3 regions of the Sporosarcina sp. G11-34 genome follow, and region 1 is predicted to be linked to each of the others. Evidence: riboswitches for the same ligand, from Rfam matches in the RefSeq annotation. Region 1 holds a riboswitch; each other region holds the start of a gene.
The links. Region 1 has a riboswitch for S-adenosylmethionine ahead of metK (methionine adenosyltransferase). Riboswitches for the same ligand answer to the same signal wherever they lie in the genome.

Region 1 (4,556 bases):
CGTGTATACTTAAGATCCATACGATGTCCAACGCCGTATTCGCCACCTGTCCAACCTGTGTTGACGAGGAATACTTGTGCATCGTGCTCATCAATTTTCTTCCCAAGCATTTCAGCATACACAGTTGCATGTAATGGAAGGAAAGGAGAACCGAAGCATGTTGAGAACGTTGCTTCAGGCGATGTAATGCCACGTTCTGTACCTGCAAGTTTCGATGTGAAGCCGCTTAAGAAGTGGTACATTGCTTGTTCTTTTGTCAATATCGAGATTGGAGGCAATACACCAAATGCATCTGCCGTAAGAAAGACAATTGTTTTTGGATGGCCTGCAACAGAGGGATCAACAATGTTGTCAATCGCTTGAATCGGATACGCTGCACGCGTATTTTCTGTTAGTGAACCGTCGTCATAATCGGGAGTCCGCGTTTCTGGATTGATTGCGACGTTTTCAAGAACGGAACCGAAACGAATTGCTCCAAAGATTTCTGGTTCTTTTTCAGCTGAAAGGTTAATACACTTCGCATAGCAGCCGCCTTCGATGTTGAACACGCCATTATCAGACCATCCGTGCTCGTCGTCGCCGACTAATTTACGATCTGCATCTGCGGAAAGCGTTGTTTTACCTGTGCCAGAAAGTCCGAAAAATAAAGCTACATCACCGTCTGTACCAACGTTTGCCGAACAGTGCATCGGTAAAATTCCTTTTTCAGGAAGTAAATAGTTCATAATTGAGAAGATTGATTTCTTCATTTCGCCTGCATACTCAGTTCCACCAATTAGAATAATGCGTTTTTCCATTGAAACAATAACGAATGCTTCAGAATTTGTACCATCGATTGTAGGATTTGCTTTGAACGATGGAGCTGAAACAATCGTGAATTGTGCTTCGTGTTCGTTAAGTTCTTCCTCGGATGGACGAATGAACAATTGGTGTACGAATAGGTTGTGCCAAGCAAATTCATTGACTACTTGGATGGAAAGACGTGACGCTGGATCTGCACCTGCAAATCCTTTAAACACATATAATCCATCTTTAGTTTTTAAGTGGTCCATAACTTTGTTATATAATGAATTGAAAACTTCTGAAGAAATTGGACGGTTTACATTGCCCCAATCGATATTGTCTTTGGAAGACTCTTCTTCAACGATAAATCGGTCATCAGGGGAACGACCTGTATATTTTCCTGTTTGGGCCACTACTGCGCCATCTGCAGTTAACAGTGCCTCTCCACGTGATATTGACATTTCAACAAGCTGTGGAACGGAAAGTTGAACATTTACATTCTCTCCTAAAAGCAGATCTTTAAGTTTTTCGCTAATTTTCGTTGTAATCATAGTTAAGTACCGTCCTTTGCATATAGTCCCAAACAATTGGGTGATATCACATTGTGGAATTAGTATAACACATTAAAAATATTAGTCTATACTAATTAAAAGCTTAAGAGTTATGCTCTAAAATGTTTGACATAAGACGTCATTTTTTGTAACATGTTTAATTGAACGGATACTCTTATCCCGAGCTGGTGGAGGGGTCAGGCCCTATGAAACCCGGCAACCTGCAATAACGTTTTTTTGTTAATGTGATGGTGCCAAACCTGATGCAAGGTGAAAACCCTTGGACGATAAGAGTGAAAGGTGCTTTTTCAAATCATGCCTTTCCTCATGTATTATGACGTGAGTGAAGGGCTTTTTCTATTGTTTAGCCCTTAATCCTCGTGTATAGAGCTCGAAATGGCTTAAAGTCCATTCCAATAAAGCGGACTTTTTACATGGGAAATATGAGTACCGTATCAATCTCGTAGGATATAAGGAGGAAATTAAATGACAAATCGACGTCTATTTACTTCAGAATCGGTAACAGAAGGACATCCAGACAAAATGTGTGATCAGATTTCTGATGCCATTTTGGATGCTATTTTAGCAGAAGATCCAAACGCACGTGTTGCTTGTGAAACGACGATTACAACTGGGCTCGTTCTTGTAGCAGGTGAAATCACAACGACAACATATGTGGATATACCAAAAGTAGTGCGGGAAACGGTTAAGGATATCGGCTATGTTCGTGCAAAATACGGTTTTGATTGGGAAACGTCTGCTGTATTGACAGCAATCGACGAACAATCAGCGGACATCGCTGCAGGGGTAGACACGGCTCTTGAGGCACGTGAGGGTTCTATGTCAGACGATGAGCTAGAAGCAATCGGAGCGGGCGACCAAGGCTTAATGTTTGGGTATGCTTGTAATGAAACACCCGAACTAATGCCACTACCAATTAGTATGTCCCATAAACTTTCATACAGACTTGCACAAGTACGAAAAGAAGAAATTCTATCGTATTTGCGTCCCGACGGTAAAACGCAAGTAACGGTTGAATATGATGAGAACAATAATCCCGTTCGCATCGATACAATCGTTATTTCAACGCAACATCATCCAGAAGTAACACTTGAGCAAATTCAAAAAGACATTAAAGAACATGTTATTAAGCCAGTTGTACCAAAAGAGTTGATTGACGAAGATACAAAGTATTTCATTAATCCGACGGGCCGTTTCGTTATCGGTGGGCCACAAGGAGACGCGGGTCTTACAGGTCGTAAAATCATCGTAGACACATATGGTGGGTATGCGCGTCACGGCGGTGGTGCTTTCTCTGGGAAAGATCCGACGAAAGTGGATCGTTCGGCTTCTTATGCAGCACGCTATGTTGCCAAAAACATCGTTGCTGCGGAACTTGCAGACCGTTGTGAAGTACAACTTGCTTATGCAATTGGTGTAGCTCAGCCCGTGTCGATTTCGATTGATACATTTGGTACAGGAAAAGTATCTGAAGGCCGTCTTGTAGAACTTGTACGCGAATTATTCGACCTTCGTCCAGCAGGTATTATTAAAATGCTTGACCTACGTCGTCCAATTTATAAACAAACAGCGGCTTATGGTCACTTTGGTCGTACAGATATCGATCTACCATGGGAAGAAACAGATAAAGCTTCTGTTTTGAAAGAATTAGGGAACAAATAAATGAGGATAAGCGTTGGAAGAGGAATTGTCCCTTTTCTGACGCTTTTTTTGTAGTTTTATCTATTTACCGAAAAGAAAACTTCCACTTCAATCATGTAAAGGGCGTAGCCGGGTGACAAGCAGTAAATATGACTTTAGATGATAAATTAATTAAAGAACTTGTTGCTAACAGCAAATAATTATAAAAACCCGGTAGGCCGTGGCCATTAACCGGGTCCCTACTTATTTCTGCAACCCTTTATAATACTGTCCTTTTTCTACATACCCTTTAATGACACGTGTCATCTCTGCGCGATCTGCATCATTTAGTTCGCGTATTACTTTAGCGGGAGAACCAAGTGCGAGTACACCGGGTGGGATTTTCTTACCAGGTGGAACGAGGCTACCCGCGCCGATAAATGCGCCTTCTCCAATTTCAGCGCCATCGAGAATAATGGAACCCATGCCAACGAGTGCACCTTTTCTCACTGTACAGCTATGCAAAGTAACTTGATGGCCAATAGTGACTTCATCCTCAAGTATAAGAGGCGTGTTTGGGCTTTGGTGCAGACAGGATAAGTCTTGAACGCTTACTCTTTTTCCGATAATCGTTGGAGAAACGTCTCCGCGGATTACCGTATTGAACCAAATAGATGATTCGGCGCCGATTGTTACATCTCCTGTAATTGTCGTGAAATCCGCGATAAATGCAGAAGGGTCGATTACTGGGGTTTTATCTTTGTAAGGATAAATCATTACCTCTCCTCAATTCTTTATGTAGTGTATAATTAAGTGTATCAAAGTCTATGTTTTTATTAAATGAAAATAGGGAAATACATAGTGTATGGACCGACATATAAGGGGGATGATGACGATGTGGAAATGGGAAGCGGAAGGGCAGCCGAAAGCGGTTGTAGCCATCGTCCATAATGTATACGAGCATCATAGCCGATATGCTTGGCTTATTCAGAAACTGCGAAGTAGTGGATTTCACGTCGTTGCCGGCGACTTACCGGGTCACGGGGAAACAGCGGGAAGTAGTGTTCACAATGAAACATTTGATACGTACATAAAATACGCACAAAAATTACTGAGCGTCAGTCTTGAGGATGGTTTACCGTTATTTATCCTTGGTCATGGTCTTGGTGCAACGGTTGTCATGCGAATATTACAGCGGGGGAACGTCGAATGTGCGGGTTTCATTTTAAGTTCGCCGTGGTTGCATTTAGAACATTTACCGCCAAAGCATTCAAGCGTATTGACAAAGTTTTCTTCGTCTGTAAAACTTGATCATGAAATTACGATAGACATGTTAACGAGAAACAAAGACTTATACGCCGAAGCAAACGAAGATCCAAACTATACAACAATCATGACCGGATCTTGGTATAAGGAATTGCAATTATTTATAAAGCTAGTCGGTCAAAATGAAAAGGTTATCGCCAACATACCAGTCCTTATGCATTCGGCTGAAAAGGATAAAATTACGGATATAAAATACGCAAAAAAATGGCTGTTAGCGCAGGGATTATCTGAATTTCAATATAAAAAATGGAAACG
Region 2 (4,556 bases), on a different contig from region 1:
GAATGCTTTGATTTACCCATATAAAGGCAAATTACCAAAAATCGACCCTTCTGTTTTTATTGCTGATTATGCAACAATCACGGGAGATGTAACCATTGGTGCCCAATCTTCAATTTGGTTCAGTACAGTAATTCGAGGTGATGTGTCACCTGTTGTCATCGGTAAAAAAGTTAGCATTCAAGATTTAAGCTGTCTTCATCAAAGTCCACAGTTCCCACTCATTATTGAAGACGAGGTAACCGTTGGACACCAAGTGACATTACATAGTTGCACAGTAAGAAAAGGTGCGTTAATTGGTATGGGCTCGATCATTTTGGATGGTGCTGAAATCGGGGAGGGCGCATTCATCGGTGCCGGAAGTTTAGTTCCTCCGGGCAAGAAAATTCCACCAAATATGCTTGCGCTTGGATCCCCGGCGAAAGTTGTTCGAGAACTAAATGACGCAGACCGCGCGGACATGGAACGTGTCGTAAGTGATTACGCGGAAAAGGGAGCGTACTATAAAAGTATACAAAAGTAATATTGCAATTTTAACCAGTCGTTAGAATACTCTCATTTATCATACCACTATAATAAAAATTGCGACGATTTAATACAACAGTCTCCCTAAACGGACCATAAATTGGGTATCTAGCAGACTTAACAAGGAAGTATCCTGCGAATCGATAAAATCCCCGTATAAAAAAGGCGTTAGAAGAGGAGTATCATCCATCTTCCAACGCCTTTTTCATTATTTACTAACTAGGTTTTTCAGTTCTTCGGCTTTATCCGTTTGCTCCCATGGTAAATCGATGTCTGTACGACCGAAATGACCATAAGCTGCGGTTTGTTTATAAATCGGACGACGAAGGTCTAGCATTTTAATAATGCCAGCTGGACGAAGGTCAAATAACTCGCGAACAACTTCAACAAGTTTGCCTTCTGATACAGTCCCTGTCCCTAATGTATCTATCGAGATTGAAACAGGCTGTGCAACTCCAATCGCATAAGCAAGTTGAACTTCACAACTTTCTGCAAGTCCTGCAGCTACGATGTTTTTCGCAACATAACGCGCCGCGTATGAAGCAGAGCGATCTACTTTAGTTGGATCCTTACCAGAAAATGCACCACCGCCGTGGCGAGCATACCCGCCGTATGTATCGACAATAATTTTACGACCCGTTAATCCGGCATCTCCCTGTGGCCCACCAATAACGAAGCGGCCCGTTGGATTAATAAAGTATTTTGTCTCTGCATCGATTAAGTCTGCTGGTACAACCGGTCCAATTACATGTTCCTTAATATCACGTTGAATTTCTTCAAGTGTTACTTCGGGATTGTGTTGGGTTGAAATAACGATTGTATCAATACGCTTCGGCTTATTATTTTCATCATATTCGACAGTTACTTGTGTTTTACCATCTGGACGTAAATATGACAATATGCCTTCTTTTCGTACCTTAGCAAGCCTCTGTGAAAGCCTATGTGACATACTAATCGGAAGTGGCATAAGTTCCGGTGTTTCATTACACGCATAACCAAACATTAAACCTTGGTCTCCTGCTCCGATTGATTCAATATCTTCATCAGACATCGAACCCTCTCTTGCCTCAAGCGCATTGTCAACTCCAGCAGCGATATCTGCCGATTGTTCATCAATTGCAGTTAATACTGCAGATGTTTCCCAATCAAAGCCAAATTTCGCATTAGTATAACCTATTTCTTTTACAGTTTCTCGAACTACTTTTGGAATATCCACATATGTAGAAGTAGTAATTTCTCCTGCAACGAGCACGAGTCCTGTCGTTATCGTTGTTTCACATGCGACACGTGCATTTGGATCCTCTTCTAAAATTGCATCCAGAATGGCATCAGAAATTTGGTCACACATCTTATCTGGATGTCCCTCTGTTACTGATTCCGACGTGAAAAGACGACGGTTTGTCATTATATTTCCTCCTTATATCCTACGAGATTGATACGGTACTCATTTTCCCATGTCACTTCCTACCGCATATTGCACCGGCAGGGATTCGTAACCAATTCGAGCTTTGTACACGAGGACAAAGGGCGTGCATATAAAAAAAGCCCCTCGCTCACGTAAAACACATGAGGAAAGGCGTGATTACAAAAGTACCCTTCACTCTTATCATCCAAGGAGTTTCACCTTGCATCAGGTTTGGCACCTTTGCGGTTTAATGCAGGTTGCCGGGTTTCATAGGGACTGCCCCTCCACCAGCTCGGGATAAGAGTATCCGTTCAATATATTATTTTACGAATAAAATCATCAAAAGTCAAATTTTTTCATCTATAATAGGTTGCACTTCTATCAAGTATAGTTTATTATTTTAAATGTGTTATACTAATTAATGAATGTGATGACTAACAGCCAAAATTAACCTAAAGGCTAACTAAAAAAGGACGGTGCATAAACTATGATTTCAGCGAAAATTAGTGACGAGCTAAACAATCTACTTTCTGGCGGAAACGTGAGCAATCAACTTTCAGTAGCAAGTCTTGTTGAAAAAGCCACATCTCGGGGAGAAGCGATGCTAACTGCTGACGGAGCAGTGGTTGCTCAAACTGGGAAATATACAGGTCGTTCTCCGAAAGATCGATATATCGTGGAAGAGGCTTCTTCCAAGGATAAAATCGACTGGGGTAATGTAAACCGTCCAATTTCTTCAGAGATTTATGATTCCTTATACGAAAAAGTTATTGATCACTTAAAAGCTAAAGACGAAATCTTTGTTTTCAAAGGTTTCGCAGGTGCAGAACACGATTCCCGTCTTTCAATCCAAGTTGTGAATGAGTACGCATGGCATAATCTTTTTGTCCACCAATTATTCATTCGACCAACAAAGGAAGAGCTAGAGGCGCACGAATCTCAATTCACAATTGTTTCAGCTCCAACTTTTAAAGCAGATCCAGAAGTTGATGGAACTGAATCTGAAACTTTCATTATTGTTAACCTTGAAAAACGAATTATTCTAATTGGTGGTACTGAATACGCAGGAGAAATGAAAAAATCGATCTTCTCGATTATGAACTACTTGCTACCTGAAAACGATATCCTTCCTATGCATTGTTCTGCAAACGTTGGTGATGATGGCGATGTTGCATTATTCTTCGGTCTATCCGGTACAGGTAAAACAACGCTTTCTGCGGATTCAAACCGTAAACTAATTGGTGATGATGAACACGGTTGGTCAGATAATGGCGTCTTCAATATCGAAGGTGGCTGCTACGCTAAGTGTATCAATTTGTCGGAGGAAAAAGAGCCTGAAATATTTGGTGCCATTGGCTTCGGTTCTGTTTTAGAGAACGTTGTTATTGACCTTGATTCTCGTATTCCTGATTATGATGATGGTTCATTAACTGAAAATACACGTGCGGCTTACCCTATCCAGGCTATTGACAATATTGTCGATCCATCTGTTGCTGGTAACCCGAAAACAATTGTATTTCTTACAGCGGACGCATTCGGCGTGTTACCTCCTATCTCAAAATTGACGAAGGAACAAGCAATGTACCACTTCCTAAGCGGTTTCACTTCGAAACTAGCGGGAACTGAGCGCGGCATTACATCTCCAGAAGCTACGTTCTCAACTTGCTTTGGTTCGCCATTCCTTCCACTTCATGCGACTGTTTATGCTGAAATGCTCGGAAAGAAAATCGACGAGCACGATGCACAAGTCTTCCTTGTTAACACAGGATGGACTGGCGGCGTTTATGGTGTTGGAAGTCGTATGGACTTAAAATATACACGTGCCATGGTGCGTGCAGCAATTGCTGGTAAACTTAATGATGTTGAAACTGAAGTTAACGAAGTGTTCGGACTAGAAATGCCAGTAGCTATCGAAGGTGTTCCAACAGAAGTGTTGAATCCACGAAACGCATGGGCTGATGGTGTTGCTTACGATAAAAAAGCAAACGAACTTGCTGATTTATTCCGTTCAAACTTTAAAAAGTTCGGTACTGTCTCTGAAGAAATTACTCTTAAGGGCGGTCCAACTGCATAATATATCAAAAGGTATTCCATTCATTATGGGATACCTTTTGTTTTTAATGTAAATAATACTTTAAAGAAAGAGTGTTAATTATTATCGAACCCATGAATTTGCTGTGTTCATTTAAATTGTTATCACTTTTGAATTGAGAGTCGACGCTTTGCTAAATAATTCAATATAAAAAGGCCAACGGATATCTATTTCCTTTTGGCCTTTTATGCTCGGATTTCAGCGTCTATGTTCGATTTGGCGATGTTATTGCTCGGTTCTCGGCGTGTTATGCTCGCTTTGGCGGTGTTATTGCTCGGATCACGGCGTGCTATGCTCGGATCTAAAAAGTTATGCTCATTTAACCACTTCATATCACTGCGCAACACAAATTTGCTCTTCATACAACTTATTTCCCCTGCCGCCTCATCCAATCACCTAAATCACGAACGATTTCCATATTCTTGGCTGGCGGAATATAATGTGTGTACTCAGGAAAATACCATGTTTCGTATTTCTTATCATACCGTTGAAGCGCATTTTCAAGTAAGACAGCCTGTTCAAAAGAAACATGTTCAT
Region 3 (4,556 bases), on a different contig from region 1:
TCACTGCCGTTCAGCAAATCCACTTCAATCGGTTGAACTGGGTCAGCAATTTGTACAAATCCACGCTCAAGATCAGCATTACGTGTGCCACTTTCCGGTACGATTTTAAAAGTGACCGTATCTACAAGTGCTTGCTCTCCCCAATATGTATCATTTTTGACAAGTTTTACTTCATCACCAGGCGTCCAGCTTACAAACTTAAAATGACCTGTTCCAATCGGATTTTCAGAAATTGCTGTTCCTGGGTTTTTTCCATTTTTAATTGCTTCATAATCTGCTTCAATCGCTTTTGGACTGATTATGCCAGCACCACTATGTGAAAGATGGGCCAATATAGGTGAAAAAGGATATTCAGTTGTCACTCTTAATTTAAATTCATCAAGTACTTCTATGTCCGCTATCATTTCATACCTATTATATTTTGAAGAAGCCACTTCTGGATCTATTAGACGCTCAAGGTTAATTTTTACTGCTTCGGCATTGAATGCTTCTCCATCATGAAATGTAACTTCTTCTTCTAACGTAAACTCATAAGTTAATTCATCTACAACTGTCCATTCTTTTGCTAAACCTGGAATTAGATTGTTTTCGTCATCTCGTTTTATAAGGCCTTCGAAAATTGCTTGTTGCACGTTATGCGAAGGGACGTCATCCGACCCAGCAGGATCTAACGTACTCGCATCCGATTGAACAGCAAGAACCAAGTCGCCGCTTATTTCAGCTTTTCCTTCCTTTGGCGCATTGGCTTCTTCTTTACTTTCTCCACCCGTACAGGCTGCAAGCGCCATGACTGATGCTAATACTAATATATTTAACCATTTCCTGTTGATTTTCATTGTTATCCATCCTCCATTTTTCTCTTCTAGTGATCGGCTTTTAATATATGTATTTCTTCTACTCCTTGTCTATCATTTTATAAGTATTTCATTTTTCCAAAATAAAAAGGACCCTCTATTAAGAAGAGGGTCCCGAACGATAAGACAATCTTCTCATCTGCAAGGTATAAAAAATACCTATTGGAATTAGCACCATGCTAAAAAGCTGGTTGCTGAGACATCTAAGGGCCGTTCCCTCCGTCTCTCGTGATAAGAATTAAAAGTATGTAGTTGTTTGAATTAAGCAACTAATTTATCTCACTTTAGCATGACCCCTTAAATAAAACAAGTAAACATGCAATACTTTGATAGAAAAGGGCACTGCGCATCGCTGAATTATGACAATTCAAGGATCTGAATAAAAGGTCAAATAAAAATCTGCAAAGTACGAAGTAGTCAGCTTCCCCTTTTCACTTTATACAATTTGTTTGTATAGTCAGAATAGTGTCATGCACAGGTACCTAAAAATCTGTACTACTCTTTAAACATATTTCGTATCAAAGCCTCAATCATCTGAGGCATCTCCACAAACGCACTATCTACTTGAAGTCGTTCCGTCCGTTGATGTGCATCCTTACCAAACGGACCCACATTCAATACAGGCGCACTCAACTCCGCCATCTCATTAAAGGGAATACTGTATGTATCTCCCCAAACCGGCGTGTTACGCTCAAACGCCACCCAACCATCGCCATCATCTTCGTAATTAACATAACTTAGATCGCAAATACCATTGAAGTAATGAATTTGATCCAACTCTAGATCGAACTTACTCGCTTCCTTTTGAACTAAAGCGATTGATTCCTTCACTAAAGGATTATCAGACGTATTGACAGCCGGATAATACGGCGGTGCATAGAAAATAACCGTAGCCGGTGCAAGTTCTTGGCATTGAATCATTAAATTATCTACGATTTCAATACAGAGTTCACGATCATCCGCCTCGATGTTGTCAAGCACCGTATTTTTCAATCGTTCAACTTCTTCTTGCCCAAGTTTCTCAGTCGCGTACGTTAACAATTCCTCATAGCGAATGACACGAGGATTCCCTACACCTTTAACTTGCTCTCTGTCACAAACCGCTTGATACGCAGCACTGCATTCATCCATCGCTTCCATTGCTACTTGTTCAAACAAATCCATCACTTCATCGGCCGTACGCTTAAATAGGAAGACATTATACAAAGCTGCTGCGCGGTAAGGCGTTTGCGTGGAATATTGTGCTTTCAAGTCTTTCTGTTGCAGCGAAACCGGCAACGGTGTTGTTTCGCCAAGGTCTGATTCACTGAACAATGGATTCCACTCCATCCGCTGTGTAAGGAAAGAAGCAATATAGTTCGCTGTAATCCCCCTCATCGGTTCACCGACATGCGTTTCTTTTCCGTAGAAAAGAGCTGACGGCATAATCTTACCAATTGTCCCTGAATAGATATATTCTTTATTGTCTTCAGGTCCTTGTGAAAACGATGGCTCCCCGTTTAAGAACAATTTATATGTAAGTCCGTGAACTTCACGCAAGCGAACCAGTTCACTCACTGCGACACGCATACCCGCGGAATTTACTTCCTCATCCGGAACCGTTGTGAGTAAAAGATTAATTGGCCATTGCTCGATACTCGCCTTCTCAATCATTGCTATATGAAGCGCAAGTCCCATTTTCATATCCATCGTTCCACGACCAAATAAGTACTTCCCAGTCTCAAGATCGATTCGCGCTTGTTCTGGAAGTTCGTCTTTATGATCATGTAATTTTCTTGTTAATTCCTCTGGATTAAAAGCAAGGGCTTCTAGAACACCATATTCCTCAGTCTGTACTGTATCAAAGTGGCTAATCAGTACGATTGTTTCAGTCGCTTCGGGGTGTTTATATAATGCCGTTACCGTTTGTCTTCCTAAACCCGCATCATGTAGCTCTAAATGATTGGGATTCTCCTGGAAATAAGATAGACGCGTCAACTTCGCTTCTAATTTAGGCGCAAACGTAACTTCGCCTTCTGTGAGCGTTCGGCTATCCCAGCTCACAAGTTCGCATAATAAGGCACGCAGTTTTTCAGGTGTGTTCCATAAGTAGTTAGTCATAAAATTTACCCCTTTAACATTAAAAATAGTATAGTTTTTTTATGAATTTCAAAATAGGATTTTATTGCTTTACCTCCACAAAAAATAGCGATATAAGTTGAAATGAAGAATCCGACATTTAGTTGATTGGAGTGGAGAGCGGCGACTCCGGTGGGATTAGCGGGACAGGTGAGACCCCACAGGGAGCGAAGCGACTGAGGAGGCTCACCGCCCGCCCCACGGAAAGCGTCAGGGAAAGATTGAACTGTAACTTTCCGCACTGTCCGCTCGGAACGCAAATCAAAGGCTTATTTGAGCCAGAATCTTTAGGTCAACATATAGAGTTTATGTAATTATGAATTTAACGCTGTTAAAAACTTTTCCAAACGCTCCATTCCCTCTTCCAACACAGGCATTGCATACGCGTAAGAGATTCGAAGATAACCTTCCCCGTACTCAGAAAATGCACTTCCAGGAACAGCTGCTACTCCGCCTTCTTTTAGAAGTTTTGTCGCGAAACTAAAAGAATCCAGCCCGTATTTTTCAATAGAAGGAAAAATGTAAAAGGCGCCATTTGGTTTAACCGTATCTAGCCCCATCTCCACCAGTCTTTCATAGACAAAATCACGACGTCTCATATACTCCTCATTCATTTCATCTGGTATATGTCTACAATTATTTAAAGCTTCAATCCCCGCATATTGACTTGGCAATGAAGCACAAACAGTATTATATAAATGGACTTTTACAATATGATTCATAATTTCTTCTGGCCCTAATACATAGCCAATTCTCCAACCTGTCATCGAATGAGATTTAGATAACCCATGAATTAAAAATAAACGGTCTCTTAAACTTTCATATTGCGCAAATGAAATATGTTCACCTGAAAAAGTATTTTCACTGTATATTTCATCCGACAATATATAAATTGGATGTTCTTCAAGCACTGCTACAATTTTATCCATATGCTCCTTTTCAAGCGTTACGCCTGTAGGATTAGATGGATAATTAAAGAGAATTGCTTTTGTTTTTGACGTAATCAGCGACTTGAGTCGTTCCGGTGATGGACGGAAATCCGTATCTGAAGTATCCATATAAACAACTTTTGCCCCGCATAGTTCGATAATAGGTTCATATCCAAGATAGAGCGGTGTTGGTAAAATCACTTCATCACCCGGTGACAGTATTGTGCGGAATGTGGAATCGATCGCTTCACTTGCACCAGCTGTAATTACGATCTCGTTGACTGGGTTATATGTAAAACCATACTTGTCCGAAAAGAACGATGAAACAGCCTGTCTAAGTTCGAGTAAACCTGCGTTATGTGAGTAACCGGTTAGATCATTATTTATGGCATCAATACCTGCACGCTTAACTGCTTCAGGTGTCGGAAAGTCTGGTTGTCCAATCGTTAAATTGACAGCATCCGGATAATCTACAAGTTGATTTGAAAATGCCCGAATTCCAGGAACTTGCAATGCTTGAGCCTTTTCATTAATTTGTATCTTCATTTCACTCATCCTTTAACAACCTTATTTACCTGAATGGATTGACCTAATTACTAGCAGACAGGTAGTCATCCTAAATAACTGTATTCGTACGAATGCTATTCATTTCTTT

Region 2: another riboswitch for S-adenosylmethionine. It lies ahead of metK (methionine adenosyltransferase); the one in region 1 lies ahead of metK (methionine adenosyltransferase).
Region 3: another riboswitch for S-adenosylmethionine. It lies ahead of KSU66_RS08935 (glutathione ABC transporter substrate-binding protein); the one in region 1 lies ahead of metK (methionine adenosyltransferase).

The regions. Positions count from the first base shown of each region.
Region 1 is NZ_JAHNZW010000003.1:18,305-22,860, forward strand. Features, by position in the region: gene pckA (phosphoenolpyruvate carboxykinase (ATP)) at 1-1,334, opposite strand, end outside; SAM riboswitch class I at 1,507-1,628, shown strand; gene metK (methionine adenosyltransferase) at 1,821-3,017, shown strand; gene KSU66_RS04305 (gamma carbonic anhydrase) at 3,240-3,752, opposite strand; gene KSU66_RS04310 (alpha/beta hydrolase) at 3,871-4,556, shown strand, end outside.
Region 2 is NZ_JAHNZW010000022.1:14,810-19,365, reverse strand. Features, by position in the region: gene KSU66_RS20015 (gamma carbonic anhydrase) at 8-520, shown strand; gene metK (methionine adenosyltransferase) at 731-1,930, opposite strand; SAM riboswitch class I at 2,123-2,231, opposite strand; gene pckA (phosphoenolpyruvate carboxykinase (ATP)) at 2,415-4,001, shown strand; gene KSU66_RS20000 (hypothetical protein) at 4,205-4,381, opposite strand; gene KSU66_RS19995 (alpha/beta hydrolase family protein) at 4,387-4,556, opposite strand, start outside.
Region 3 is NZ_JAHNZW010000005.1:195,235-199,790, forward strand. Features, by position in the region: gene KSU66_RS08935 (glutathione ABC transporter substrate-binding protein) at 1-836, opposite strand, end outside; SAM riboswitch class I at 987-1,092, opposite strand; gene KSU66_RS08940 (M20/M25/M40 family metallo-hydrolase) at 1,350-2,954, opposite strand; gene KSU66_RS08945 (aminotransferase class I/II-fold pyridoxal phosphate-dependent enzyme) at 3,287-4,447, opposite strand; gene KSU66_RS08950 (GntR family transcriptional regulator) at 4,543-4,556, opposite strand, start outside.